3 regions of the Paenibacillus sp. FSL H8-0259 genome follow, and region 2 is predicted to be linked to each of the others. Evidence: riboswitches for the same ligand, from Rfam matches in the RefSeq annotation. Region 2 holds a riboswitch; each other region holds the start of a gene.
The links. A riboswitch is a leader RNA that binds a small molecule or an ion and turns the genes downstream of it on or off. The one in region 2 is predicted to bind cobalamin.
Positions count from the first base shown of each region.

Region 1 (7,858 bases), 640 kb from region 2:
AAGCGGGAACGCTACCTTTTTCCACTCCGCTGTCTTCCGTACAATGTCCGCATTCTCCCTGATCCAGTTCATGTCCAGCATGCCGCTATCGCTCCTTTTGTGTTAAAAAAATGCAAAAAACGCCCTCATCCATGGGACGAGGAGCGTCAGCTCGCGGTGCCACCCAGGTTGACCTAATTCCGATAAATAGCTGTAAAGCGCGGAATAAGGCCCTCTTTGGTCTTCGCGGTAACGGGCGAAACCCGGTAAACTTAGGGAACAGGAGAACTGCTCCGGTCGCAGACGCCTCGCGGTTGGATGCCGGTCATTGGCCTGGTCGGGATATAGGTTTGCCGTTTATTATAACCAGAGAAGGGCCGGGTTGCAAGCACATTTGAGGTTTGACAATATTCCCTGTACTCTGCTAGGATTATTACTAATTTAAAGTATTTGTGTCCGGCACGGCAGCCCGGCATATCTTATAAAAGCGGACGGAAGAGGTGCGGAAGTGGCCAAAATAGTGGTAATTAACGGTACGCCATCCCTGGTATCCCGAATCAATGCGGTGATCGAATATGCGGAGGGGGATCTGCGGGAACGCGGGTTTGAAGTGGAACGGATTAATGTAGCGGAGCTTCCGGCGGAGGATCTGATTCATACCAGGTTCGAGAGCGAAGCCATCGTCAAAGCGAATGGTCTGGTGGCTGAAGCGGATGCGGTGATCGTCGTCAGTCCGGTGTACAAAGCTTCCTATACGGGAGTGCTGAAGACCTTCCTGGATCTGGTTCCGCAAAAAGGGCTGGCCGGCAAAATCGTGCTGCCGCTCTTCATGGGCGGTAGTCTGGCCCATCTGCTCGCGATCGACTATGCGCTGAAGCCGGTGCTGTCTGTGCTGGGCGCCCGGCATATTCTTGGCGGAGTCTACGCGGTAGACTCGCAGGCTGTGCGCAACGACCAGGGTGTCGTTGAGCTGGCCGAGGAGCTGAAGCTGCGGCTGAACAGCGTGCTGGAGGAGCTGGCGGACGAGACAGCGCATAAGGCGGCACGTAAGTCGGGAGAGTAGGCGTAAGATATCACCCTCCTGAGGAACATAAAAGGGCGCTAAACCACCGGAATGCGGTGGTTTAGTGCCCTTTTTGCTGGGTGTAAGCCCGGCTTTTACCGTGATTTATGCCCTTTGAAAGCTTAGCGCAGGCTCCCAATGTATAACCGTATCTCCGGCAAGGCTTGCCGGGATATCTATAATCCGCTGGTTGCTGCTTCCCCGGTAGGGGAGAGTAGTGTCTTTGAGTTCCTCTACAAATCGTCCGTCGATGACCACCTGGCACAAGGCCAGCAGCTTCCATTCCGGCGAACCGGGGGAAGCCGTCAGCTCCTCGTACGTATAACCGGTATAGATCCAGACCGGGAAGCCCGGCAGCTCGGCGCGGAGCTCATGGATGAAGTCAGCCGCTCCCTCTGCCGAGAAAAAAGGGTCCCCGCCTGCCAGCGTCAAGCCGTCCAGCAGCGGATTGTCTGCTATCTCGGTGATAATCTCGCGCCTGCGCTCCGGAGTGAAGACCTCTCCATAATTGAAGTTCCAGGTCTTAGGGTTGAAGCATCCGGGGCAGCGGTGGCGGCATCCGCTGAAGAAGAGGACCGCCCGCAATCCCTCTCCTTCATTGATCGACTCCGGATAATATCCGCAGATGTTCATAGATGCTTAACGCGGTCCCGTACTTCGGCTTGCTTGGCGGCATTGAAGCGGGTCTGATAGTCGCCGGTCAGATATCCGGTTACCCGGCGCAGCCGGCGGATATGCGTTGTATCTTCATGAGCGCCGCAGGATGGGCAATTCGTGCCGATTACACCTTCGTGGCCGCAGCCGGAGCAGCGGTCGATCGGGTGGTTGATGCTGAAATAGCTGATGTCCTGCTCCAGCGCGTATTTGATGATTTTGACGAATGCTGCAGGGTTGCTGCGGGCGTTGCCGTTCAGCTCTACATAAGAGATCGCTCCAGCGTTGCAATATTCATGGAATGGAGCTTCCAGGCTGATCTTCTTGGCTGCGCTCAGGTCGTAATAGACCGGAATGTGGAATGAATTCGTATAGTATTCACGGTCCGTTACACCCGGGATGGAACCGAGAACCTTGCGGTCTATCTTGGTGAATTTGCCGGAGAGACCTTCGGCAGGCGTAGCGAATAGAGTAATGTTCAGATCCAGCTCTTCGCTCTTGCGGTCGCAGTATTCACGCATGTGGCGGACAATGGCCACTGCCTTGGCATGGACCTCCATATCTTCGCCATGGTGTTTGCCGTACATAGCCTTCATGCACTCGGCCATACCGATGAAACCAAGGGACAGGCTGCCGTGCTTCAGCAGTTCACCTACGCTGTCTTCCGGTGCAAGCTGTTCGCCGCCTTCCCAGACGCCTTCACGCATCATGAAATCGGAGGCTTTGGCTTTCTGGGAAGCCTGAATGCGGAACCGGTGCAGCAGGCCGTCCAGCGCAACGTCCATATAATGATTAAGATCTTCGAAGAAGCCTTCCTCGTCAGCGGCAAGGCGGCGGCCAGTTACTGTGCCGTAAGCCAGACCAAGACGTACAAGGTTAAGCGTATTGAATGAAAGGTTGCCTTTGCCCGAGCAGTGATTGCGCCCGAAGCGGTCGCCCAGAACACGTGTCCGGCAGCCCATCGTAGCAAATTCAGTATCCGGATCGGTTGGATCGTAGTACTGCATATTCAGCGGAGCATCCAGATTGGCGAAGTTCGGATACAGCCGGCGTGCAGAGCACTCTGCCGCTTTCAGGAACAGCTCATAGTTAGGATCACCAGGCTGCTGGTTGACACCCTGTTTGCACTTGAAGATCTGAATCGGGAACACCGGTGTTTCTCCGCTGCCAAGTCCGTTCATAGTAGCAGTTAAGAGGGAGCTAATCACGAGCTGGCCCTCCGGAGAGGTGCAGGTTCCGTAGTTGATGCTGGTAAAAGGAATCTGGCCGCCTGAGCGGCTGGACATGGTATTCAGGTTATGTACCATGCTCTCCGCAGCCTGAAGGGTTTCAATTTCTGTCTCTTTCAGGGCGAAACGGAAGGCACGCGGATACTTCTCTTCCAGATCGCTGCGGGTCATAGTGACCTCGCCGAGTGCTTCGCCGGCTGCACCTTCCTCGAAATATTCCATTCCTTTGCGGAACAGCTTAGCGAAGGATTTAGTGACATAAGGCGCCAGATCGTAATCCAGCTTGTTGGCGGATACGCCGCCGTACTGGGCATTCTGCTGGGACTGGAAAATAATCGCCACCAGCGACATAGCCGTCATAATCGAATTCGGAGGGCGGACGCTGCCGTTGCCGGTATTGAAGCCTTCGCGGAGAAGACGTTCAAACGGGATGAAGATGCAGTTGGTTGTTCCAATGGCATATTGGTCCAGGTCGTGTACATATACAACATTATCTTCAATAGCCTGCACGAGCTGTGGCGGCATCGTGAAATTGCGGGCGTACCACTTGGAATATTCACTGCCGAATTTGCTCATCTTGCCGGAGAAGCTCTCCCCGTTCAAGTTGGCATTCTCGCGCAGCAGATCCAAATCCCGGCTGTCGATAATATCCCGTCCCAAATGAATAACTTCTTCCAAAAGAACTTCCTGTGCAGCTTGTCCTTCGTTATATCGTTTCTCCAGCAGCGTCATTGTATAGCTCTCTCCTCTCGGTATCGTAAGCGTGAAGCATGTGCTCCATGACATCAGTAAAAAGGCATCTCCAGCCGGGAGGCGGGAAATGCCCGAATGCGTATTGCAAATATCCGAAACAGCGGACATTTGCCGGTGGTCTATGTGGAAAATACGAACGGGCACAGGGCTTGTCCTGTTCTGGAACCTGTTCTTGTACCTTCCGCAGAAGCCGATACCTGAGGACGATACTCTATCGTCCTCAGGTATCGGCAGCCTCTGGCCCGATTAACGGAAAGGCTAACTCTGCTCGTGCAGGCCGCATGCGGGCACCTCGCCTGTTCCTCGCAGGAGTCTAACCGGTGCCACAGAAACAGGCAGGTCTCCTGGCTTCCGGCATGCCCTCCGGCGCCTTCCCGAGGGGCCTCGCAGCCCCTTAGTGGCTTGTTGTCGGAGGATGCTGCTCCAGCGGCGTCTGGCAGCTGGAACATCCGGTTACAGTGGCGGGACCGCAGCGGATTTGCACCGTGTTTCCCTATTAAGCTTCAACCCTAGCAAGAGGGCGAAACACCTGTTTCTACTATATTTTGTTGTTGTTAAATAAAAGTAACTCAATATATTGTGTTTGTAAACATTTTTTTGCGAATCCGCGCGGGGAGCGGGTTCCGCAGGTTTACTCACAGATGATCCACAGTTAGTCCACAGGTAATCCACAACTTTCCTGTGGATATGGCCTTAAATGAGTCATAAATTGTCCCAAAAGATGCCACAAAGACTCCATAAATAGAGTGCGTCTAATCCTAGTAGTTTTACTGGGGAGATAGTAATAGAGAGGGGGGGCTATGGGTATTTGTGGGAGCGGCGCTGAAGGGTTACAATTAAGGAGTAAGGACAGAACAGACTCATCAAACTTGCAGGAGGGATTTCATAATGGCGATTGGCGAAGTGACCGTTATTCCGATTGGCACTGGCAGTACCAGTCTCAGCAGCTATGTGGCCGATATGCAGCGTGTGCTGCAGACCGTGGAGGGGATTACCTATGAGCTTACTTCGATGGGGACTATTATTGAAGGACCGGTTGCACGGATTCTTGCTGCGGTAGAAGCGCTGCATGAGTCGCCGTTTACGTCAGGAGCACAGCGGGTTTCCACCTCGCTTAAGATTGATGACCGTCGTGACAAGCCTTCTACGAGCCGCAGCAAGCTGGAATCCGTGGAACGCAAGCTGCAAGGAGAGTAAAGAGTACCTGTAGTTGTAATCAGATTCAACCTATAAGGAGCGGATCTTTCATGGCAAAAGCCTCACAGCAGATCGGGATTCAAATGTACACACTGCGTGACCAGACGGAGCGCGATTTCCTGGGTACACTGGGCAAAGTTGCGGAGATGGGATATCAGGCGGTAGAATTCGCCGGTTATTTCGGCGTGTCTGCAGGAGAACTGCGCCGTACATTGGACCGGTTGGGTCTTGCTGCGCCTTCGGCGCATGTGGGCCTGGATTTCAGCAGTCTGGATAACATGGAACGGGCGTTAGCCAAAGAAATTGAATATGCGAAGGAACTTGGATTACAATATATGATCACCCCTTCGGCACCGCTTCCGCAAAACCCCTCAATGGAGGATGTGACGGCGGTGATTCCCTTCCTGGAGAAGGCCTCCGCGATGGTCCGTGCAGCAGGCCTGCAGTACGGGTATCACAACCATGATTATGAATTTGCGGAGGTAGACGGCAAAGCAGTCATCGATATATGGCTGGAACAGATTCCTGCGGAGCATATGTTTGCAGAGTTCGATCTGGGCTGGGTACACAGGGGCGGAGCACGTCCTATTGACTATGTCGCCCGTTATGCCGGCCGTGTTCCGCTGGTTCACATTAAGGATTTCGGGGCAAATAATGAAGAGACTGACCTCGGGAAAGGGCAGGTTGATTTCCGGAGCGTCTTCGACAAGGCAGAGGAGAGCGGGATTCTGTACTATATAGTAGAGCAAGAGGCTTATGCCGTGTCCTCGTTGGAAAGTGCTAAGGAGGCACTGGAATATTTCCGCGGGCTGGGGCTAATGCAGGACTAGGCAGCGCGAATGATCAAAAAGGGTTGCGTTTTCTGCTGAAAGAGTTATAATATTTTTTGTTTGGCAGGCAGACTATCCTTTAAGCTGGTGTAGCTCAGGGGTAGAGCAACGCACTCGTAATGCGTAGGCCGGGGGTTCAATTCCCTTCACCAGCATCTTTTGAATTCATATGCAGCGCGGCCTCCGGGGATTTCGGAGGCCGCGCTTTTTTCTGTACCACCATAAACCTCTACCATTCTTCTACCATATTCGAGTGAAGTAACGGAATTCACTTTTGGTAGCCGTCAAGTCTTATTTCCTAATCTGCTTAGCGGTTTAAGCCGGATGCCCCATTGGGCGCACGATCAATTCATTTACATCCACTTCCGCAGGCTGCTCAAGGGCATAGGCAATGGCGCGGGCAATACCGGAAGAGGGCAAAGCATTGGCCCGGAAGGATTTCATCATCTCGAGGGCTGACTCATCAGTGATGGTATCAGCCAGTTCGGATTCGGTTACGCCTGGAGAAATAACCGTCGTACGGATTGTTGCTCCCAACTCCTGACGCAGGCCCTCTGTAATCGCCCGGACCGCGAACTTGGTGGCACAATAAACCGATGATTTCGGAAAGACAGTATATGCGCCAACGGAGGCAACATTGATGATGTGGCCGGAATTCTGTTCCTTCATTACGGGAATAGCAGCTCCGATCCCGTGCAGCACACCGCGAATATTGACATCAATCATACGGTTCCACTCCTCGATCTTTAATGCATCAAGTGGCGATAACGGCATCACACCTGCGTTATTTACAAGGGCATCAAGGCGTCCGAATTGATGAACTGTAAATTGGACGATTGATTTCATTTGCTCAAAATCCGTTACGTCGAGGGAATGGTATTCAGCAATCCCGCCCGCGTTTCTGATCTCCTCCGCCAGCTTTTCTAGCCTGTCCGTCCGTCTTGCACCGAGCACCACCTGTGCTCCACGCTTAGCGAGCCATTTGGCGGTCGCTTCTCCAATGCCGCTACTGGCACCGGTAATAAGCACTACTTTATCTTTTAATGTCGACATGCCACACCGCTCCTTTTATGAATGAAATACGCTTAGGTGTTACATGTTCATTATGCTGCCGACTTCAAAGCTTGCGGTAGCCGGATACTGTGAAGAGATTGCCTAATCCTCCAAAATGCAATAAAGTAAATTGTAATAGTCGCAGAATGGAGGAATACGCTTGACTGAATTGACCGAACGAATCGAACGTATTGCCGTACAAGATGGGACCATCGTTACCGCCTATCCTGCTCTTTCTTTTATTCGTTCTTCCGACATATCCGCGCCAGTGCCTGCGGTATACAAGCCATCCCTGTGTGTGATTGCTCAAGGTGCCAAGCGGGTAATGCTGGGGCCGGAAAGCTATTGTTATAATCACGGAAGCTATCTGGCCGCTTCCGTGCACCTGCCAATTACCGGACAAGTCATTGAAGCCTCTCCAGAGACCCCGTACTTGTCCCTTCAGCTACAGTTTGATATGGATCAGATTTTGGATGTGATTCAACAATCCAATGTCACAGAAAACACAGGACAAGAACCTCCCCGCGCTTTGGTTATCAGCCGGATGAGCGATCCGCTTCATGAGGCTGTCATGCATCTAATCCGTTTGCTGGATACGCCGGATGATCTACCGGTGCTGGCTCCTTATGCAGTGCGCGAGATTCTTTACCGTATGCTGCAGACTGAGCAAGGGGACTCTATACGGCAGTTCGCTCTCTTGGGCAGCCGTGCCCATCAAATTGCCCACGTGATTGAAGGGATGAATCTCCACTATGCGGAACCCATGCGGGTGGAGAAGCTCGCGCAAGCAGCCGGAATGAGCAAGTCATCTTTTTTTGCCTGTTTCAAAGAAGTGACGGCAATGACCCCCCTCCAGTATCAGAAACGCCTGCGGCTGACAGAAGCTCGGAAAATTCTCCTGGCGACAACGAGCGATGCGACAAGTGTCGCTTATCAGGTTGGCTATGAGAGCGCCACGCAGTTCAATCGTGAGTATGCCCGCTTGTTCGGCCAGCCGCCTATTCGGGATGTACATCGGTTCCGGGAAACGATATAGTTGCATCACACAAAAACACCGCCAATTCTCCTGAGAATGCGGTGTTTTTGTTATTCCTGTTATG
Region 1 is NZ_CP150147.1:568,644-576,501, forward strand. Features, by position in the region: gene serS (serine--tRNA ligase) at 1-81, opposite strand, end outside; gene ssuE (NADPH-dependent FMN reductase) at 488-1,042, shown strand; gene nrdG (anaerobic ribonucleoside-triphosphate reductase activating protein) at 1,148-1,675, opposite strand; gene NSU01_RS02460 (anaerobic ribonucleoside triphosphate reductase) at 1,672-3,657, opposite strand; gene NSU01_RS02465 (hypothetical protein) at 3,754-3,879, shown strand; cobalamin riboswitch at 3,995-4,226, opposite strand; gene NSU01_RS02470 (MTH1187 family thiamine-binding protein) at 4,567-4,875, shown strand; gene NSU01_RS02475 (sugar phosphate isomerase/epimerase) at 4,926-5,705, shown strand; tRNA gene NSU01_RS02480 (tRNA-Thr) at 5,789-5,860, shown strand; gene NSU01_RS02485 (SDR family oxidoreductase) at 6,021-6,758, opposite strand; gene NSU01_RS02490 (AraC family transcriptional regulator) at 6,919-7,794, shown strand.
Region 1: it holds a riboswitch for cobalamin, as region 2 does, so the genes downstream of both, NSU01_RS02460 (anaerobic ribonucleoside triphosphate reductase) here and NSU01_RS05175 (S-layer homology domain-containing protein) in region 2, are expected to answer to the same signal.

Region 2 (7,858 bases):
CGGATGAAGCCCCAGCAGGGCGAACAACAGCAGCCCGGCATAATACAGCAGGGCTACGGCAGGATGCATGGACCGGAAGCCGCTGTTCATGGCGCCGCTGCCCCGATATCCTTGCCAAGATCAAGCGTATACAGCCACTCTACCGTATCTCCGGGCTTCATAACCCAGCTGCCGGAAGCCTTGGACGGAAACTCTCCGTTCACCTTATACATCCAGCCGCTCTCTGCCCCGTGATCATATTCGTACAGATTATCTATACCTTCCACATAGGCAAAGGTTTTGCTGCCCTGATATTCCATCTGGATCTTGTGCTGGCGGGTAATCCGTCCCAGCAGCTCCAGCGCAGTCTCATTCTTCTCTATTTCATAAGCCGCCGGGGCCAAAATAACGCCGTGCTCCTCATCTCCAGTAATGGAGAGAGTCACCGTATTCACCGGTGCGGCGGTGGCCGCCGGGGCTGGCGCGGCTGGCTTGCCGGAGGCCGCCGGGGCTGGCGCGGCTGGCTTGCCGGAGGCCGCCGGGGCTGGCGCGGCTGGCTTGCCGGTGGCGGCCGATGCTGGCGCGGCGGGACTGCCCGTAGCCGCCGGGGCTGGCGCGGCGGGACTGCCCGTGGCCGCCGATGCTGGCGCGGCGGGACTGCCCGTAGCCGCCGGGGCTGGCGCGGCGGGACTGCCCGTGGCCGCCGATGCTGGCGCGGCGGCACCGGTGTGGCCGGGCGCCGGCGCGGTGGCCGCCGGCACCGTGGCTTGCGTAACGGGAGCTTGCTCCGTTACGCCGGGGGCGGCTCCGGCTGGCGCTGCGCCGGAGCTGGAAGCTGCCATGCCGTCCGCCGTGGCGGAGGGTATGGCAGTGCCCTCAGGCCGCGGCGTCTGCGCGGCCTGGGAACTGGCGGGCGGCACAGGCCCGCCGCCTGCGGAATCCGGCTGCGCCTTGGAGCAGCCGGAGAGCAGCAGGACAACCAGGAGCAGGAGCAGCGGATAGAGCCTCGCCCTTCCTGATTTCAATAGACTGAACATTACCTCAAGCACCTCCACAAAAGGGAAAAGAACGGGGGCAGTCAGCCTGTTCCCCGTTCCGTCCAAACACCTTATGATTTCTTAGTGTGACTTATACATACTAATCCTGAGCAAAGCACCATCAGCCAGCCCCTTGGCCGCTGAGCATCCAGCCCCGCAACCCGAAGGAGCTTCTCTATCGGCTAAAATCAGCCGCTTAAAATACTGGCTGGCACCATACTCTCAGTTTCATTAGCTCTAGCTTCATTAGCTTCATTAGCTCTAACCCCACTAGCAGTAGCATCAGTAGCTTCTTCAGCATTAGCTCTAACTTCACTAGCAGTAGATTCATTGGCTCATTAACTCTAGCCTCACTAGTAATAGCTTTATTAGCTTCATTGGCTTCATTGGCTTATTAACTCTAGCTAAACTAGCTCTAGCTTCTTCAGCATTTGCTCTAGCCCCACTAACAATTACATCATTGGCATCATTGGTTCTAGCCCACTAACGGTTGCTTCATCAGCCCTAGCCCCACTAGCAATAGCTCCATCAGCTTCATTAGCTCTAGCCCACTAGCAGTAGCATCAGTAACATCAGTAGCATCAGTAGCATCAGTAGCATCAGTAGCATCAGTAACATCAGTAGCATCAGTAGCATCAGCAGCAGCAGCAGCATCAGTAACATCAGCAGCATCAGTAGCATCAGTAACATCAGTAGCATCAGTAGCATCAGCAGCATCAGCAGCATCAGTAGCATCAGCAGCATCAGTAGCATCAGTAGCATCAGTAGCATCAGTAGCATTTTAAATCATCGGCTCAATCCGGGAAAGCATGCCTTCCCGAGCGAAACTCCACAAAACATTCCTCCGCCGGAACAGTAATTGGATTTATGACACTTGTTTATCCTATACGGACTTCACTGCCGATCCTAGTTGGATTAATGACACTTAATTCTGCCCCTAGCCGGGTCATTCGCTAATTCATGCGAGATTAAGTGTTGTTTTTCCAACTACGCCGCCATATCGGGAGATTTACCGGGAATTAAGTGACATTTTTCCACTTATATATCCCACCAGCACCCCGCACTATCGCTTTATTAGGCTGCTCCATGCAAAATCTTGCAGAAAATACAACTTAACTCCCTTAATCCTTAGGCATTCGGAAGATTGTTGTATGAAATACAACAATCTTCCCGCTACAACGCTTGTTAGAAGAGAAATGCTGCCTTTTGTACAACAATTTCCGATTATAGCCGCGATCTTGATTGAAATGTTGTATTTTGTGCAGGATTTTCAACAAGCATTCGGATTCCCACCACAAACGAGGGTTGAAATCGTGAGATTCTTGCCCCAGCAGCCCTACTATTCAAATTTCACTGCAGTGAAGACTAAGTTATATATTCATATTTAAGGTTTAGCTTATCTAGGATCTTTTCTTCATCAAGGCTCTTCTTCCTTGACCCATATCCTTCCTAAGGCAATCTAACCGCTACAGCAGCGGCCATTTCTCTGGTTACAGCTGTGGCAGGAGCGAATTCGCCGCCGGTACCGCTCATAATTCCAAGTCCGGTTACAGTACGTACCGCCGTTAATGCGTAGGCGCTGATCTGGTCTTCATCGGTGAATTTCCCGGTTCCGGCTGCTGCCGAAGCCTCGTCCAGCTTCAAGGCTCTCACGATCATTACAGCCATATCCTGGCGGGTAACGGGGCCGTCCGGTTTGAAGGCTGTGCCTGCTACTCCGCTGACAATTCCCAGTTCCTTCGCTTTGTTCACTGCTCCATAATACCACGCATCCGCCTTAACATCACTGAAACTCTGGGCTGACGATGCCGCAGACGGCTCGTTGCCGGTCAATCTCAGCAGCAGTGCCGCAAATTCAGCGCGGGTAATATTCTGCTTCGGTGCGAACACGAGGCTGCTCTCACTGACACCGCCCATCAGCTTGCGGTCATAGACCGTGTACACTGACTCCAGCGCCCAAGGCGAGATTGACTTCACATCGGTAAAAGCAGCACGGTCAGCCGCAGCAGAAGCCACGGTCAGCGGCTGCGAATAGCGGACTACCGCAGGTGTGCTGTCTTTGAGATATCCGGTAACGGTAATCGTATATTTATTCGCTGGCAGGCCGCCGGCAACAACAGCTGAACCCGCAGCATCCGTAACAGCAGTTTTACCGCCGATGGATACCTGAACCCCTGCGGCTGGCGAGGATACCGGGTCGGAAGTGAAGGTCGCTTCATTCCATACCCACTGCTTTTGAGTTACTTTTACAGTAATATCTTGTCCAGGCTGCGGCTGTGCAGGGGAGACCGCCACGGACTCTACCACCTGTGTGTTATCCCCGCCATAATAGACAAGCACGCGGTCATTCTCCGCAAGAAGGAAATCACCCATGCCTACACTTGGATAGATCCACGCTCCACCGCGGGCTACAACATACATCCACCCGTCATAGCCGCCAAAAGCACCCGCAGTTACGCCGCCGATTCCCGTCACGTAATTGCCAGCTTCATTGACCAGGGCCACCTTCTTCGCCGCCGCTGCCTTCTCCAGTGCTTGAAGTACATTTCCCGCATATACAGTGCCTTCTGCCAGGGTTCCGTTAGGGCTCTCAATGGCAACGGACACACTAACCTGAGGACTCTTCACAGGTGAATTGCTAAGATCATAGAGCTTGCTGCCTGTGCTGAAAAGCTTGTAAGCTACCAATGCTTCCAGTGCCTGCTCTGTCGAGAGCTGATTGTAGCTTCCCCCCGCTGTATGAGCGAACCCGCCATCTGCTGCACTATAGCTAAGAAGCTTACTGACAAGGTTTACATTGCCTACGGTATACTCCGCCCCTGCCGGGTCAATGCCAAAGGAGGACAGACCAATAATGGCTTGAGCGACACTCTCGCTGCTGTCACCATAGCCGCCGTTCTTGTCCTGTGCAGTCGCCAGCCAGGCTGCCGCCCGCTGTCCTGCGGTATTGACTGCCGGATCATCCTTATGTCCTGCCAGCACAGTAAGCACCATCGCCGTCATGTCCGGATCACTAGCCCCCGTAGTCAGAGTGAAGCCTCCGTCAGTGTTCTGCTTGGACAGGATCTCAGCCAGCAATTTAGCTGGGGTCCATTTCGCATTGTCAGGCATAGTATAAGTTCCGGAATCAAGCGCCAGCAGTACATAGGCTGCGTTGTTCAGCGTCTGGCCGGTAATTTTATCGTTATTGTAGAGCTTCTCAATCAGATTGTAGCCGGCAACATCCGCCGGATTCCCGCCAAGCGCCCTAACCGTAAGCGTAATCCGCGCATAGTCCGTAGCTCTGGCGTAGACACCCTTGGCTGCGGCTACTTTACTCTCAAGCGCCTTTAAATAACTATCCGGAACCTTATAGCCCGCCTGCGCTAGGCCGATGGCCTGCCAGTCGGACTGGACTCCGGCCTTCAGCACAAACTCCGAAGTGGCATAGACTGCCTCAGCTACGCTAACTGCTGTGCCTGAAGGTAGAGATGCCGCGTTATTCCCAGTGCTCGCAGCCGTCTCTGCAAAAGCCTGTCCCGCCGGAGCTACAGCCGCTCCCAGAACCGCGAACATCATGACAACGATCAGACCCAGCCGGATAAACTTGGATGATAAATTGTTCTTCATTGCTTGACCTCTTTCTGTGAATAGAATGGTATAGATGAATCCTGCGTCCTCCGCTGATGCGGGTGCAACATAAAGACCGCCCTGTACAGGGCGGCCGGGGAAGGATACAATACATGCAGCTGATATGAAGTTTCCCTCACACAGCCACTGCTTATATTTGCACCTGTTCCGCATTCTTACCCCCGAAGAATAGAAACAACAACGAAAAAGGCAGGTCTCCTGGCTTAAGCTTCATTGCTTCCCCCGCCTTCCCATCCTATTATCAGACAGTGACTTCTCAGGAGTCGCTCCGCATTTACAGTGGCGGGACCGCACCGGACTTGCACCGGACTTCCCTTTTAAGCAGATTACAATCGTAGAACCGGCATGGGTATCTGTTGCATGACTGCGCCTGTTTCTACGGAAATCCGCACCTTTTTCCAAAGCTTATTAAATTTGAATATTCACAAACAATCATATCTACTATTCCCCTGTATGTCTATAGACAAGCTGTTTCAATTATAGGCACAACCGGCCCCTTCCGCACAAAAAATCCTGAACAACACTCGCCGCATTCTCCCGGCATATCATGCTGTTCAGGACTTAAATAGTGATGCTTCCGCTTCCGGCAAGAGCCGGCAGCTGGTTGATTGTATTATGTACAACAGAATGGGAATATACGGCGGCCATAATGCATTCTGCTGTATTTAATCCAATTGATTTTGGAATATACCCCCTATAAGCTCTAAAATCCGGAATCTAATGTACCCAATACAATAGAACGCATAATAGGGCTGATTATTCCTGATTTGAGTGGACAAAGTACAATGACCTCTCTGCCAGCTTACGCGGAAGCACCGTTGATGAAATGCCGGACTTCTCTTACATCCGGCTTCGCCCAATTCAGGCTCTCACCCAATCATTCCGCATCCGTGTCCGGGCTGGCGGAAGGAGTGGGGCCGGTGCCGGGTGTAGTCTCCGGAGTAGTGCTCGGGGTACTTCCCAGAATGCTCCCCGGACTAGCCTGTAGCTTCAGCGTATAGATGCCCGCAGTGATCACATCACCCGCGGCCAGCTTTGCGCCCGGCTCCAGCTCCACCGTCACTTCATATACGCGCGCAGGTGTTCCTGCGCCCGATGCACCCGTCGCCAGGGAGGCTTCGGCTTCATCAGAGCCGCCGCTATTTCCAGCGGCTGCATCTCCGCCGCCGTCAGTCCCCACGGCTTCATTTCCGGTCGCCCCGCCGTCAGTCCCGGCAGCTCCCTCATCAGAGCCGCCGTCATTTCCGGCGCCCGATGCACCCGCCGCCGGGGAGGCTTCGGCTTTATCAGAGCCGCCGCTATTTCCAGCGGCTGCATCCCCATTCGCGCCGCCGTCAACTCCGGCGGCCAGGCAACTGCTCGCAGTTGCTACAACCTTGTAAGTGTCCGCAACGTTATTACCGGACATCACGATGATCTCCGCCGGGTTAAAGGCGGAGCATTCCGCCACAGAGGCAAAGCTGAACACCAGCTTGACGCCTGCCTCCCCGCTGCTTTCAGCCCCGCCAGCATTCCCACTGCCTTCTGTTCCGCCGCCTTCAGCCCCGCCAGCATTCCCGGTACCTTCTGTTCCACCATTTCCGGTTCCTGTGCTTGTCCCGGCATCTGCCACACCACCAACCAGCCGTACAGAGACCGGGGCTTGCTCTTGCCCATCCGCACTGTGGATATCGCCCCGAATCGGGCTCACAGTCGGCTGCGGCGCAGCAGTATCCGCATCCGGCCGCAGCCAGCTGATGGCGATGACGGCTATGATCAGTACGATCCCAAGCACGCTGCCGGAGATCAGGATCTGAAATCGGCTGCGGCTGACCCACCGCGCCAGCGGCGAAGCCAGCTGGGAGCGGGCTTCATTGTAGACATTCTGCATGGCGGGCGTTGCGGCCGAGCTATAGCTTTTGCGGAAATCGCGGTTCTTGAACGCCTCGCGGTCGTTCTTCAGGAAATACTTCAGCACCGCCCGCCGGTAATTCGGCCACAGCTTTTTGCTCGAGATGGTGAACAGCCGGTTATGCTGCGACCAGGCCAGGAAACGGTAGACCGTTTCCTTATCATTGCCCGCTTTGCGCGCCACCAGCTCCAGCAGCGCATCGTAATCAAGCGGACCGCCCTCACGTTCACTGCTGTGGTAGAAGGCCAGCGGCAGCCGTTCGAACGGCTCGATGCTCCGCGACTCCTTCAGCCAGCGTCCTCCGAGCAGCTGTACATCATCCAGCTCCCGGGGAGACAGACCGGCGAAAATCTCCTCGTCCGGCTTCTCCTCCCCGAACCAGCGGTACGCAGCGCGCAGCGCATTCGCTTTACGCTTAGCGATTGCATCCAGCGGCGGCTGCCAATCCGCCGTATCCCGGTAGCGCAGGAAGGAAATCTCCAGCAGCTGCTCCATCGTCAGCTCGTCCAGCGAGATCCGGTTCAGCAGGAAGCGGTCGGCAACGGTTCCCAGCTCCTGCAGCAGTGACAGCGCTTCAGCATGTACACCGCCGCCTCTGCGGCGTTCTTTCTCGGCCTTCTGCACCGACTCATGAACCGATGCCACCGCCGCCACCGGATCATTGTCCCGCTGCAGCTTCTCCAGCAGATATTCCTTGACGGTATCGCGCACGAAAGCCTGCTGAAGCGCCTCCGGAAGGAAACGGCCCCAATGCGCCACGAACCGCAGAATATCCGCCGATTTCGGCGCGTCAGCCAGCCGGGATTCCATATAAGGCTCCAGCAGCGCTTTGCGGAAGATAGGCTGGGCCAGCACTCTTTTGAAGAAGGCCGCACTAAGCTCATCGTTGCCCTCAATAATACCGTAAGCGGCAGCAAGCGCATCCTCACGTCCCGCCGACTGGCAGTTCAGCATTCCGTTGATGAAGTAATCCACAATTTTGACCCGGTAATTATGGCCCGGCAGCGCAAAATACTCCTTGAACCACTCCAGAATCTCCGGCGCCGGTATCCCTTTTTTGCGGATCAGATCATACTCACGGTCGAACCGCTCCAGGAACATATCATTCAGCCGCACCCGGGATTCCAGCGCCCCCTCCGGCTTCAGATAGGACAGCAGACCGCCGAGCACAGCGTTCTTGTTCCCAGTATATAAATCTTCATTGCCCTGCTCAATCTCATAAAAGACAGCCAGCTCATTGTAGAGTGCCAGCGACAGCTTGCGGTCCACGCTCTCCCCAAGCAGCAGGGAGTCGGCGAATCTGGCGAAATCTCTGAGACTC
Region 2 is NZ_CP150147.1:1,212,335-1,220,192, reverse strand. Features, by position in the region: gene NSU01_RS05195 (energy-coupling factor transporter transmembrane component T) at 1-90, opposite strand, end outside; gene NSU01_RS05190 (DUF4430 domain-containing protein) at 87-1,016, opposite strand; gene NSU01_RS05185 (hypothetical protein) at 1,560-1,769, opposite strand; gene NSU01_RS05180 (hypothetical protein) at 2,168-2,404, shown strand; gene NSU01_RS05175 (S-layer homology domain-containing protein) at 2,466-4,625, opposite strand; cobalamin riboswitch at 4,817-5,006, opposite strand; gene NSU01_RS05170 (hypothetical protein) at 5,524-7,858, opposite strand, start outside.

Region 3 (7,858 bases), 1.1 Mb from region 2:
CTGGATACCGCTGAATCTGCGGCTGCCGATGACAGGAGAAACCTCCAGCTCGAAGGTTTCATCAGCGTGTTCCGCCAGCTGAACTGCAGGAATACGTGGACGCTCCACGCGCGCAGACGCTGCCAGGCTTAGCACCGCAGCCTCCTCCGTCCGTCCCCCGTCAGTTGGAGCCATTCTCTCTGACACCAATCGCTCTACCTGTCCGGTTTCACCGGCAGCTGCACCCGGTGCCACTGCTCCATCTATCCGCTCCGCCTCAGCAGCCACACTCTCCACCGCTGTCCCTTCAGACCGTCCCGCCTCAGCCGCCACACTCTCCGCCGCAGCCAGCGACCAAGGTTCGGCCGCAGTGCGCAGCCGCTCATGCGGCTTCAGCGCCTGCGTCTGTGCACCTAGATTGTACTTGCGCTCGTATCCGCGCGGCGTAACCATTAGACCCTCGTAGACCACCGTCGCGGAGTTGCCGACGACAACCGTAGAGAGCATGCCGATCTCATGCTCCAGCATCTCCTGCAGCGTAGTGACGATCGTCTGCTGACGGTCACGGTAGGCGCTTTTGACAATGCCGACCGGCGTGGAAGGATCACGGTAACGCAGCAGGATATTGCGTGCTTCTTCAATCTGGCGCGTCCGCTTGCCGCTGCGAGGGTTATAGAAGGCGATCACGAAATCCGCAGCGCCCGCCGCTTCTACACGCGCGGCAATGCTCTCCCACGGGGTAAGATGATCGCTGAGGCTGATTGTGCAGGAATCATGCATGATCGGCGCTCCCAGCAGGGAAGAACAGGACTGGATCGCCGATATTCCGGGGATCACCTCGACCTCTACTCCGTCAGCCCGGTTCCAGCCCCGTTCAATCAGCACCTCGTAGACGAGACCCGCCATGCCGTATACACCGGCATCGCCGCTGGATATTACGGCAATGGTCTGGCCGTCCTCGGCTCGGCGGACGGCCTCCTGCGCCCGGCTGACCTCTTCGGTCATGCCGGTGCCGACAATCTCCTGATGCCGCAGCAGCGGTTTGATCAGATCCACATAAGTGTTATAGCCGATTACAGCCTCACTCTCTTCGAGAGCAGACAGCGCCCGGCCGGTAATATGCTCCAGCGCTCCGGGACCGAAGCCGATAATCAGCAGCTTGCCTTGTTTCTTCATCCTTCTTCCCCCGTTCATGAATACCTGTATTAACTATTCAGCAGCCTGTTTAGTACAGCTTTGAAATCTCCCGCCGTGCGGGGGGCTGGCTGGCCGGCGGTGTGCCGTGCAGGCAGGCTGTACCACAAGTCGGCCAGCAGCGGCAGACCGAGGCCGATGGCCTGCAATTCTTCCGCCCCGGCAAAAATCTCCTCCGGCGTCCCCTCAGCCCGGCACCTCCCCTGATCCAGTACGATAATCCAGTCCGCCCAGCGGTACGCCAAGTTCATATCATGCGTAGCCATAACTACGGTTGTGCCTTTTTCATGTATAAGATCAAGACCCTGGAGCATCTGTGTCTCGGATAACGGGTCCAGATACGAGGTCGGCTCATCCAGCAGGATCAGCTCCGGCTCCATCGCCATTACTCCGGCGAGTGCGGTGCGTTTTTTCTGCCCCAGGCTAAGCTGGTGAACCGGTTTGTCACTCAGCTCCGTCAGGTTCAGCAGTTCCATGACACTGCGGCAGCGCTCAGCTATTGCGGCTTCGTCCATCCCCGTTCCCCGCAGCCCGAAGGACACATCCTCCAGAGGTGTGCTCAATATGAGCTGCTGCTCCGGGTCCTGAAAAACAAGACCCACACTGCGCCGCAGCGCGGCCAGCTCTTTTTTGGCATAGGACAATGTCCTGCCTCCCTGCTGAACCGTACCCTTCTGTGGACGCAGAATGCCGACAGCATGCAGGAACAGGGTCGATTTGCCCGAACCATTGTGGCCGAGCACCGCCGTTTTGCGGCCTTTGGGAATGGAGATGGTTAGTTCACGCAGCGCGGCTTCCTTCGTATCCGGGTAATGAAACACCACCCCGTCAAAAGCCAGACTATATTCCATGTCCATGACGTACTCCTCTAATGTGATTTGGCAAAGCGGTATCGGATAAATGTTGTACGTTTTACAGCTTTGAATCCTGGATACTCCGGCCTTCTGGGGGATTGTTGTATGGAATACAACAATCTTCCCTCAGAGCCAACTAAATGAAGTGAAATGCTGCCTTTTGTACAACAATCTTGGAATACATCCGATATTCCGGGGAAATTGTTGTACTTTGGGCATGATTTCAACAAAGCCAGCAGATTTCCTGCACTAAAATCTTAAATTCAACCCCGCAGCCACAGCCAAAGCTGCGCCAGCGCCAGCACAGCGATCCCGGCATACGCCCGGACCGCATAACGCCGCGGCACAGGCCGCGCGGTATACGGCGGCAGAATGATCTCCCCCGTGAACCCGCGGGTCAGCAGCCCCTGCGACAATCCGTAATAACGGTGCATCGTATTGCCGAAGAGGGCCGCGGTCATGGCCGCAGTCTCCCGCAGCCTGGCCTTATACCCTCTGCGGCCGCCGCGCAGCCTCCGGGCCAGCATCAGCCCGTGCGCCGCATCATTCAGCAGGAACAGGAAGCGGTACATGATCAGCATCAGCTCCAGCACAATCTGCGGCATACGCAGCTTGCGCAGCACCTGCAGAAGCTCGCTGAACGGGGTGGTGAACATCAGGAAGAAGAAGCAGCTCATGCAGGCCGAGATTCTGGCCAGCAGTTCACCGGCCCGCTCCAGCCCTGCTGCCGTGATATACACCGGAAGAGGCGGCCCCGAAATCCGGAATATGCCAGCTTCCCCGGCAGCCGGGTGGCCGAATTCCACGAGCAGCGCCGGTACACTAAGGCAATAGAACAGCAGCGCCGTGCCAAACAACAGCCCGTAGGCGCGATAGGGAATTTTGGCATGCAGGATGCACCAGGACATCATCCACAGCGTAATCACAAGCTGCAGCACCGGATGCACGGTATAGGAGAGCAGGAACATCAGTGCCGCGAACGAGCTTTTCCACATGGGAGACAGCTGCCTCAAGGCATTATTATAAGAAAGGACATCAATTCGTCTGATCACTTGCTGATGCTGTTCTGCTTCGCCTGGCCTTGTTTCCCTTTCAGCAGCCCCAGTGAATATCCGATCACCCCGGCGCCAATCGCCGCCTGCAATGCGAACAGCATACTCTCCGTCTCACCCGGAAGCTCGGTCAGCGGCTTGAACCAGGGTTCATATTCGGGGTTAATCTCTGTGATCACACCCTCGGCAGCATCATCGGCCCCGCCGAAATCACCACTCACGAACAGCAGCGGCAAGACACACAGCAGGACAACAGCCAGCAGCATCAATCCATTTTTCCATTTATTGCTCATTATGCATTTCCCCCTTTGACCTTACGTTTCAGGAGCGACATTTCATTCGGACTGTACGATTTCAGCCAGTTCCACAATAATACGGTCAGCAGCCCTTCGCTGATGGCCAGCGGAATCTGCGTCACGGCAAAGATCCCCCCGAATTTGAGAAAAGACGCCAGGACTCCGCCATCCGCAGCCGGAAAAGCCACCGCAAGCTGGAAGGAAGTCACTACATAAGTCATCAGATCGGCAACCGCCGCTGCACAGAATAAGGCCAGCTTCTCGCGGTCCGGCAGCTTCATCATCAGCTTATAGACTGCATATCCGGCAAAAGGCCCCGCGACCGCCATCGAGAACGCATTCGCCCCCAGCGTAGTGATCCCCCCGTGCGCCAGAAGCAGCGCCTGAAACAACAGCACGATCGAGCCGATCACGCCCATCGGCAACGGTCCCAGCATAACTGCGCCAAGTCCGGTACCTGTAGGATGCGAGCTGCTTCCGGTAACGGAAGGCATTTTGAGCGCCGATAAGACGAAGGTGAACGCCCCTGCCAGACCGAGCAGCAGCTTCAGCTCCGGATTCTCCCTGGTCATCGATCTAAGCCTGATAATCCCGAGTATGAAGAACGGTAAGAACGCCACCCACCAGAACACGGCCCAGCCTACCGGCAGAAACCCTTCCATAATGTGCATAGCCTGGGCCGTTCCCGGTTCATTCAGCATAAAGTACACTGTAAATCCGGCAATCAGCGCCGCAAAACTCCAAAATCCGCGTTTCTTCATTTGTCAGCCTCCAAGTTTCTTTAATATAGCAAACCCAAAAAACTCCCGCCCTTCAGGGTGGGAGTGTATGTACGCAGGTATGATTCGATAGAGAGCACTGCCGTGCGCCAACAAGGGGTTCTGCACCCGGTCGCTCCGCATGGGCCGCTCAACGCTGTGTCTGCATAACATTGAACCGGCTCTGATCTTGATCTTCAAGATTCCCTCCGGTCCTGCAGGCACATCGCTTCATCTCATTAACCTATCCGTACACCGCTCCTATCCGCGTAGAGTCGTGGTGTGCGTAATCAAGGTAGGTCTCCTGGCTTGGAATACGGGCGCTATATCCTTCGTCTTCCCCGGGGTTCTCCCCGAGTGACATCATGAAGTTCAGCTCTTCCTTACAGTGGCGGGACCGCTCGGGACTTGCACCCGATTCCCTGTTATCCCTTGCCTGATCCGGCAAGAGCACCTTGTTACATCGCTAATCCATCCTACATCATAGCGGAACAGGCTCTGCATGTCTGTGATAAAATTGGAGCGGCTGCGAGGCGCAGTATTCATTTGCTTGTAAGGCAGCGTTCATTTGCTTGTAAGAATGTCATTTGAGTAATATAATTATTAACTATATAACCTGAACGTGGAGGCAGCGCATGAAACTTGATCTAACCGACCAATCTTTACCCGTGTACGAAGCGTTATCCAGTGCTGTGCGCCTGCAGATGCTGCGGCTCCTGTCCGAACAGCCTATGAACGTCAAGGAACTGGCCGGGGCGCTGAAGCTCAGCAGTGCCATTATGACGATGCATGTGCGCAAGCTGGAAGCTGCCGGACTGATCCGCAGCCACATGGCTCCCGGGCGCAGCGGACTACAGAAGATTTGTACACTGGCCGCCGAGAGTGCTGAGATTATTTTCCCTGGACAAGCCAGAACACAGCGCAGAGGCTACCGTAAGGAAATACCCGTGGGCCACTACTCTGATTTCCAGATTGAACCGACCTGCGGATTATCTACAACCGAGCGGGTAATCGGCAACTTTGACGATCCGCGGTATTTCTGGGATCAGGAGCGGGTGAATGCAGGCATCCTGTGGTTCGGCAAAGGATTCGTGGAATATAAAATCCCGAACTTCCTGCTGTCCAGCCAGAAGCCTGAGGAGCTGGTCATCACGATGGAGATTGCCTCCGAAGCCCCGTCCATCAATAATAACTGGCCTTCCGACATCACCTTCACACTGAACGGACAGCGGCTCGGTTTCTGGACCAGCCCCGGCGACTACGGGGACAGCCCGGGCAAATACACTCCTGCCTGGTGGCCTGCGCTCACCAACCAATATGGACTGCTTAAGCAGCTGAGGATTACTCCGGCGGGCACGTTCATGGACGGTCAGAAGCTGTCAGAGGTTACACTGGAGCAGGTCGGTATCCGTGATAAGCAGTGGACGTTCAAGGTCTCTGTGGAAGAGGATGCGGAGCATATCGGCGGCCTTACCTTATTCGGCAAGGGGTTCGGCAACTATAACGAGGATCTTGTGTTTGAGCTCTTTTATACAGATGCAGTTGATGCTTCGGCAAGTGCCAGTCTGGCGGAATGACCCAAACAGGATGGTGCAGCAAACAGCGGCAGCGGGAGACCTTAAGCTCAGGTCCCCCGCTGCCGCTGTTGTGGTTACGGGTGTATTGCAGGACAGCTTTGCAGTTTAACCAGTCACCGGCTGCCACAGGCCGCCGCCCGGCAGCGGACAGCCGCGTGCCTTCAGCCGGGCTACAACCGGTATAATACAGCCGCAGGCAATGCAGGTTACGCCATCCTGCAGCTTGGGACAAGCTCCGCATAGGGCAACCCGCTCGGCGTATACTTCGTCCGGGGCTGTATTCTCCGGATTGAACATGGAGGAGGCGAGAATCCGGGCAATCTGCGCTTCCGTCACCTTGTACTCTTCCCGGCATCCCTTGCATGCTGAGGTTGTAGTCATGCTGCGCTCCCTCCCGTTAAGCTCCCGGAGTAATTGCCAGTACTGTCACCGACATTGGCGGCAGTTCAACCGTAAGCGTGTCGCCTTCAAGCTGGAAGGCGGTGAACGGCTGCGGTACTACCGCTTCCGGCTGCCCGAAGGTATTGTGGGCATCGATGGAAGACCCTGCAAGTGTAGTGCCGCTTACGGCTGCTGACTGTCCAGCCAGTCCGCGCAGCTCCAGCGGCAATACTGCCGGTGCAGCGTGATTCAGGTTGCACAGGCTGACGTGAATGACGCCCTCTGCTGTTACGGAAGCTGAAGCAGATACTTCAGGAATCTCCACGCCCTCATAGCTGTAAACCGGGCTGTCGATCGTCAGATCCAGCAGCTCCGCATCCTGATGTACTTTATACATATTGAATACATGGTAGGTTGGAGTCAGAAGCATTTTCTCGCCTTCGGTCAGAATTACAGCCTGCAGCACGTTTACAGTCTGGGCAATGTTCGCCATCCGTACACGGTCGCTGTGCTTGTGGAAGATATTCAGGGTCAGACCGGCAACCAGCGCATCACGGATCGTGTTCTGCTGGTAGAGGAATCCAGGGTTCGTACCGGGTTCCACATCATACCAGGTGCCCCATTCATCAACGATCAGGCCCACTCTTTTGTCCGGATCGTATTTGTCCATAATGACACTGTGGCGGGTAACCAGCTCATCCATGAACAGCGCCTTCTTCAATGTGTTGAAATATTCATCCGTTCCATAGCCGGTAGCCGCACCTTTATTAGCCCAATCCGAAGTCGGCAGGGTGTAGTAATGCAGGGTAAGCGAATCCATGAAGCGGGTGGCTTCGCGCATCAGTACTTCGGTCCAGTTATAGTCATCCGAGTTCGCACCGCAGGCGATCCGGTGAATCTTGTTATCCCCATAGTTGCGCACATAAGTCTGATATTGGCGGTACAGGTCAGCATAATACTCAGGACGCATATTGCCGCCGCAGCCCCAGTTCTCATTGCCCACGCCGAAGTAAGCTACACTCCAGGCCTCTTCCTGTCCATTCTTCTGGCGCAGCTCAGCCATCGGCGATACACCGTTAAAGGTCAGATACTCAACCCACTCGGACATCTCCTGTACCGTTCCGCTCCCTACATTGCCGTTGATGTACGGCTCACATTCCAGCATGGCGCAGAGCCGCATGAATTCATGTGTACCAAAATGATTGTTCTCAACCGCACCGCCCCAATGGGTATTGATCATGCGCTTGCGTTCTTCACTTGGGCCAATGCCGTCCTTCCAGTGATATTCATCGGCGAAGCAGCCGCCCGGCCAACGCAATACGGGAATCTTCATTTCCTTAAGCGCTTCCACCACATCGTTACGGATACCGTTCGTGTTCGGAATCGGTGAATCCTCGCCAACCCAGATACCTTCATAAATACAGCGGCCCAGATGCTCAGCGAAATGTCCGTAGATGTTGCGGTTAATTGTGCCTTTGCGGATGTCAGTGTTCAGTAAAATGCGTTCTGCCATTTCAGTTAACGCTCCTCTTTAAGTTAATATATTTGTTAATCATTTAACACTTATATTAATATTATAGTCAGGCTTCCGCTGGTTCGTCAATCTTTAAATTAAGTGGCTCGTGCACCGTTTCTTAAGAATCCTTCCATCCATCGCTGCAGTGGCGCATAGGATAAAGTACTGCTTTGGGTGGTCAGACCCGTTTTCCCTCCAAAAAAATCCCTTGACACCGAGCTGTCAAAGGATAAGGGTAAGCCGAAAGATCT
Region 3 is NZ_CP150147.1:2,280,519-2,288,376, reverse strand. Features, by position in the region: gene cobJ (precorrin-3B C(17)-methyltransferase) at 1-1,155, opposite strand, end outside; gene NSU01_RS09700 (ABC transporter ATP-binding protein) at 1,185-2,030, opposite strand; gene cbiQ (cobalt ECF transporter T component CbiQ) at 2,291-3,079, opposite strand; gene NSU01_RS09690 (energy-coupling factor ABC transporter substrate-binding protein) at 3,076-3,372, opposite strand; gene NSU01_RS09685 (energy-coupling factor ABC transporter permease) at 3,372-4,136, opposite strand; cobalamin riboswitch at 4,410-4,606, opposite strand; gene NSU01_RS09680 (ArsR family transcriptional regulator) at 4,769-5,710, shown strand; gene NSU01_RS09675 (DUF6171 family protein) at 5,816-6,091, opposite strand; gene NSU01_RS09670 (alpha-N-arabinofuranosidase) at 6,108-7,604, opposite strand.
Region 3: it holds a riboswitch for cobalamin, as region 2 does, so the genes downstream of both, NSU01_RS09685 (energy-coupling factor ABC transporter permease) here and NSU01_RS05175 (S-layer homology domain-containing protein) in region 2, are expected to answer to the same signal.